One region of the Pseudomonas sp. NPDC089530 genome, then DNA from elsewhere that is predicted to be linked to it. Evidence: riboswitches for the same ligand, from Rfam matches in the RefSeq annotation. Region 1 holds a riboswitch; the other holds the start of a gene.
What was found. A riboswitch is a leader RNA that binds a small molecule or an ion and turns the genes downstream of it on or off. The one in region 1 is predicted to bind cobalamin.
Positions count from the first base shown of each region.

Region 2: it holds a riboswitch for cobalamin, as region 1 does, so the genes downstream of both, ACQKQA_RS14570 (CbtB domain-containing protein) here and cobO (cob(I)yrinic acid a,c-diamide adenosyltransferase) in region 1, are expected to answer to the same signal.

Region 1 covers NZ_JBNNVU010000022.1:7,395-10,488, forward strand. The annotation lists gene ACQKQA_RS11370 (hypothetical protein) at 1-378, opposite strand, end outside; cobalamin riboswitch at 549-783, shown strand; gene cobO (cob(I)yrinic acid a,c-diamide adenosyltransferase) at 864-1,475, shown strand; gene ACQKQA_RS11380 (cobyrinate a,c-diamide synthase) at 1,472-2,785, shown strand; gene bluB (5,6-dimethylbenzimidazole synthase) at 2,782-3,094, shown strand, end outside.
Region 2 covers NZ_JBNNVU010000032.1:51,329-54,422, reverse strand. The annotation lists gene ACQKQA_RS14580 (cobalamin biosynthesis protein) at 1-220, opposite strand, end outside; gene ACQKQA_RS14575 (CbtA family protein) at 217-918, opposite strand; gene ACQKQA_RS14570 (CbtB domain-containing protein) at 930-1,118, opposite strand; cobalamin riboswitch at 1,216-1,438, opposite strand; cobalamin riboswitch at 1,544-1,742, shown strand; gene cobW (cobalamin biosynthesis protein CobW) at 1,839-2,906, shown strand; gene cobN (cobaltochelatase subunit CobN) at 2,910-3,094, shown strand, end outside.

The DNA of each region.
Region 1 (3,094 bases):
GTCGCTGGGGTAGCTGGCCTTTTTCGCGTCGCTGGCGGCGTCCAGCAGCGGCTGGGTCAGGCGCAGGCTGTTGACCCGGGGCCAGCGCTGGGTGGCCTGGATATAGACCCGTTCCTCCGGCGTGGCGATATACAGGTCGGTGCGCCCGTTACGGTTGCCTTCTTCGAGCTGTTTTTTGCTCGGGGTGTGTTCCAGGGTGACCATTTCCGCCATCCAGGCCGCGGATGAGAGCAACCCCAGGTTGGCTTGTTCGTCGAACCAGTACGGGCTTTCGTTATCGCCGCGCACGGTGTTGTAGCGGTCGATGCAATCGAACCAGCGTTCCAGGGCAGGGCGCAGGAACTCCAGTTTCGGATTGCTGATGATCATGCCTTGCATCGGACTTTTCCTATTCTTTTTGAGATTGTGGAATTTTTTAACGAGATTATGGCTATTTGATATCACTGCACTGAGTGTGGCACAAGATTGGCGCCACGTTTCCGATAGGCAGCATTTCGCCCATCCGTCAGGCCCTGGCTTTCATTGACGCTCCACCCCCAACCCTCTAACCTTCGCGACTTGTTTCAGGTGCTCTGTGACCCGCTGGTCGACAGAGTGAAACAGGGAAGCCGGTGAGTCCCCGTGCCGACAGGGCACCCCTGACGATTCCGGCGCTGCCCCCGCAACGGTAAATGAGTCAAGACTGCGCCTGATGCCACTGTGTCGAGTGTCGACATGGGAAGGCGCGCAGTTGGGCATCCGCCACTCACAAGCCCGGAGACCGGCCTGATCCATCCAACGGCATCACGGTGGGCGATGCCAGGCTTGCGCCGTCTATTCCTATGCCTGCCCCCCGTTATCCAGCCCCAACGGAGAGCTGCCCCATGACTGAATCCCCCGATCGTGACGAACGCCATCTGGCGCGCATGCAACGCAAAAAGGCCGTGATCGATGAACGTATCGCCAACTCGCCGAACGAGTGCGGCTTGCTGCTGGTGCTGACCGGCAACGGCAAAGGCAAGAGCAGCTCGGCCTTCGGCATGCTCGCGCGGGCCATGGGCCACGGCATGCAATGCGGTGTGGTGCAGTTCATCAAGGGCCGCAACAGCACCGGCGAGGAGTTGTTTTTCCGCCGCTTCCCGGAGCAGGTGCGCTTCCACGTGATGGGCGAGGGCTTTACCTGGGAGACCCAGGACCGCCAGCGCGACATCGCCGCGGCCGAAGCCGCCTGGGCGGTGTCCCGCGAACTGCTGCGCGATCCGAATATCGGCCTGGTGGTGCTCGATGAGCTGAACATCGCCCTCAAGCACGGTTACCTCGACCTGGATCAGGTGCTCAGCGACCTGCAGGCCCGACCGCCGATGCAGCATGTGGTGGTCACCGGGCGCGGCGCCAAGCCGGAAATGATCGAAATGGCCGACACCGTCACCGAGATGGGCATGCTCAAGCATGCCTTCCAGGCCGGGATCAAAGCGCAGAAAGGCGTCGAACTGTGAGTGATGCCCGTCATTGTCCGGCGGTACTGATTGCCGCCCCGGCCTCCGGCCAGGGCAAGACCACCGTGACCGCCGCGCTGGCCCGCTTGCATCGCAATCAGGGACGCAAGGTACGCGTGTTCAAGTGCGGCCCGGACTTCCTCGACCCGATGATTCTCGAGCGCGCCAGCGGCGCGCCGGTGTATCAACTGGACATGTGGATGGTCGGCGAGCAGGAGAGCCGACGCCTGTTGTGGGAAGCCGCGGGCGAGGCGGACCTGATTCTGATCGAAGGCGTGATGGGGTTGTTCGACGGCACCCCGTCCAGCGCCGATCTGGCGCGGCATTTCGGGGTGCCGGTGCTGGGGGTGATCGATGGCACGGCCATGGCCCAGACCTTCGGCGCCCTGGCGTTGGGGCTGGCGCGTTATCAGCCGGACCTGCCGTTCGCCGGGGTGCTGGCCAACCGAGTCGGCACCCTGCGCCATGCGCAGTTGCTCGAAGGCAGCCTGACTGAGGGGCTGCGCTGGTACGGCGCCTTGTCCCGGGAAACCGGGATCGAACTGCCGAGCCGCCACCTGGGCTTGGTGCAGGCCAGCGAACTCAACGACCTGGACCTGCGGCTCGACGCAGCGGCAGCGGCCCTGGCCGACAGTTGCGAAGTGGCCTTGCCCCCGGCCGTCGAGTTTGCCGCGCCCCAGGTGGTGGCCGTCGAGCCGCTGCTGGCCGGCGTGCGCATTGCCGTGGCCCGGGACGAAGCCTTTGCCTTTACCTATGGCGCGAGCCTGGATCTGCTGCGGGCCATGGGCGCCGAGCTGCGCTTTTTCTCGCCGATCCATGACACCACGCTGCCCGAGGCGGACAGCCTTTACCTGCCGGGCGGTTACCCGGAGCTGCATCACCGGGCGCTGGCGGCGAATGGCTCGATGCTCAGCGCGATCCGAGAGCATCACGCCATGGGCAAGCCCTTGCTCGCCGAGTGCGGCGGCATGTTGTATCTGCTGGACTCGCTGACCGACGTCGACGGCGAGCGCGCCGAACTGCTGGGCCTGCTGCCCGGCGACGCGGTGATGCAAAAGCGCCTGGCGGCGTTGGCCCTGCAGGCGGTGGAGTTGCCGGAAGGCGCGTTGCGCGGCCACACCTACCACCACTCGTTGACCACTACCGAGCTGGTGCCGATCGCCCGGGGCCTGAGCCCGAATGGCGGGCGTGGCGCGGAAGCGGTGTATCGCGCGGGGCGAATGACCGCCTCTTACGTGCATTTCTATTTTCCGTCCAACCCTGGAGCGGTGGCGGCGCTGCTGGCGCCTGAAGGCGCGAAGCACCCATGACCGACAACGCTTTTTCCGCGGCCGAGCGCGACGCGGTCTACCGCGCGATCGCCGAGCGCAGGGACATGCGCCACTTCACCGGCGGCACGGTCGAGCCACAGGTCCTGCGCCGTTTGCTGGAGGCCGCGCACCAGGCGCCGAGTGTCGGCCTGATGCAGCCCTGGCGTTTCATCCGCATCAGCGATCGGGCGTTGCGTGGGCAGATCCGGCAACTGGTGGAAGAGGAGCGGGTGCGCACGGCCGAGGCCCTGGGCGAACGCTCCGACGAGTTCATGAAGCTCAAGGTCGAAGGCATCCACGATTGCGCCG
Region 2 (3,094 bases), on a different contig from region 1:
TGTTGAAACAGGTCAGGGGCAGCTCCAGTTGCGCGGCCAGGGCCAGCAGGCCGGGTTCCTCGCGTTTCAGGTCGATGCTGGCCAGGGCCTTGATCTGCCCGCGGTCGAGGCGGTGGGCGAGCAAGGTCCGGTCGAGCAGGGCGCGCAAGGTTTCCACCGGGCAGCCCCGCTGGCAGCCCAGGCCGACCACCAGGGTCGGCGCGGTGCCGAGATCGGTCATGCGGAGTACTGATCGTCGTTCTTGCGGCGGAACAGCCAGGCGCTGATCAGGCCCAGGGCCAGCCAGAACACCGCGTTGGTCAGCTGCGAAGCGATCTTGAACTGCGCTTCCAGGGCCTCTGGCGCAAGCATCGAATGCACTTCCGGCTGCGGCGCGCCGATCAGGTGCGGCACGGCGAGGATGGCCGCGCCCAGCACTTTCAGCAGCCAATGGCCGGCGAAGACGATCAGGGCGATGCCGACGGCGGTGGAGGCGGCGGTGCCGACCCACCAGACCTGCCGTTGCACCAGGTCCGCGGCGGCGGTGCCCGGCAGCTCGGGCGGCAGGCCCAGGGTGGGCGCCAGGCAGAAGGTCGTATAACCGGCCAGGCCCCAGAGCAGGCCCTGGGACGTGCGGTTCGGCGCGCGCAGGGTGTAGAGGCCGGCGAGCATCAGGGCGAAACCCACGGCGACCACCAGGTTGCCGCCGGTGGTGGACAGCACGCGCTGCCAGCCGTCTTCCGGTTCCCAGGCTTCGGCGTCGTGGCTATGGGCGGCGGTGCCGGCGGCGTGTTCATGCACTTCGGCGGCGGCCGGAGCTTTTTCGTAGGTTTCCGCCTGCAGGATCAGCGGGGCGACCCAGAAGCTCTGCAGCAGGGTCAGCAGCAGGGCCGCCAGCAACCCGGTGAAACCTGCGGTTTGCGCGATTCGCTTGATCATCTCGGCAGGCCTCAGTGGCAAGGGAAGGCAGCGCTGTGACGGGTATCGTGGGCGGCGTTGTGCACCGCTTCGATATGGGAGAAGCCGGCGAAGTACACCAGGCACGCGCCCAGGATCGAGGCGCCGATGGCGGCGACCAGGCGTTGGCTCAGGGTGGTAGTGGTGCTGGCGGAATGGCTGGTGCTGCTGATGCTCGACATGGCGCTTCCCTCTGGGTGTCAGCGGTTGAATCGAGCGCAGCAAAACCCCGCGAGACAGGCCCGCGGGGAATTAACAGCGCCCGCCCACCGCGGGTTTGTTATGACTGTATGGCGGGCCGGTCTCCGGGCTCGCGAGGGGCGGGGGCTTGCGCCTGGCCTGCAAGAATCGCCTTCCCATGCCGGACTGCTGGCACAGTGGATCTGATTCTTCGCTCGCTTACCGTTGCGGGGGCAGCACCGGACTGATCAAGGCCTAGGGCCTGTGACGCACCGGTTTCCCGTTTCACCCTGTGAAGGGCACCCGTAACAAGGTGTGTAGGAGAGCATGGGCGAGGGAGGGGCGTCAATTGGCAAGGGTTCTCGTTTTCGACCACGATTCGCAGGTCCTGGTGCGGCATGAACATTGACCGCCCCCCAAGCTCTGCGTAGCCTTGCGCTCTCGAGGTTCTTCGGCACAGGTCGAAGCTAAGAAGGGAACGCGGTCCAAGCCGCGGCTGCCCCCGCAACTGTAAACGGTGATGAACGGTGCAAGGCCACTGCCAGACGGCGGGAAGGCGCGTCGTTCGCCAGTCCAGCGACCGGCGCACCGTCAGCCAGGAGACCTGCCTCGGACCTGATTCTCACTACAACCGGGCGGGGTGATCCGGTGGCGAAACGCTTGCGCGCACCTGCCTGCGCGGTCTCGTCCCGTATGCCCGCCACCTTGCCAAAGGGCATCCGATGAAAACACTGGCCAAACTTCCCGTCACCATCGTCACCGGCTTTCTCGGCTCGGGCAAAACCACCTTGCTGCGGCATATGCTGGACAACGCCCAGGGTCGGCGCATCGCGGTGATCGTCAACGAGTTCGGCGAGCTGGGCATCGACGGCGAGATCCTCAAGCAGTGCTCCATCGGTTGCACCGAGGAAGAGGCGGTCGGCCGGGTCTTCGAGCTGGCCAACGGCTGCCTGTGCTGCACCGTGCAGGAAGAGTTCTTCCCGGTGATGCGCGAGCTGGTGGCCCGTCGCGGCGACCTCGACCATATCCTGATCGAAACCTCCGGCCTGGCCCTGCCCAAACCCCTGGTCCAGGCGTTCCAGTGGCCGGAAATCCGCAGCGCCTGCACCGTCGACGCGGTGATCACCGTGGTCGATAGCCCGGCCGTGGCCGCCGGCACCTTCGCCGCCTTCCCGGACCAGGTCGATGCCCAACGTAAGCTCGACCCGAACCTGGACCATGAATCGCCCCTGCACGAGCTGTTCGCCGACCAGCTGTCCAGCGCCGACCTGGTGATCCTCAACAAGTCCGACCTGATCAGCCCGGCCGACCTGGCCAAGGTGCGCCTGGAAGTCGCCGAGGAGCTGCCGCCCGCGGTGAAAGTCATCGAAGCCAGCAGCGGCCGCCTGCCGCTGGATGTGCTGCTGGGCCTGGGCAATGGTTCGGAAGAGCACATCGACGGCCGTCACAGCCATCACGATCACCACCATGACGGCGACGATCACGATGATCACGATCACGACGCCTTCGACTCCATCTCCATCGAACTGCCCCAGGCCGACGAAAGCCTGCTGCTGGACGCCCTGACCCAACTGGTGGTCAAGCACGGCATCCTGCGGGTCAAGGGCTTCGCGGCGATCCCGAACAAGCCGATGCGCCTGCTGATCCAGGGCGTGGGCACACGTTTTGACAAGCACTTCGACCGCAAGTGGGGGGCTGATGAGGCCCGTACCACACGCCTGGTGCTGATCGGCCAGGAACTGGACGCGGCCCAGCTCGAGGCGCAATTGCGCGCCGCGCTCAGCGTGTAAGCCATGCACCTGCTCAGGACCCAGCCCGGCGGTTTCGTGTCGGATGACAACATTGCCGACCTGGGACAAACCCCCGCCGAGCTGGTGATCCTGTGCAGCGGCGATTCCAGCCTGGCGCTGCTGGCCGAAGCGGCCCGGCAGCTGCCGGAGGACTACCCGAGTTTTCGCCTGGCCAACCCGATGCAGGT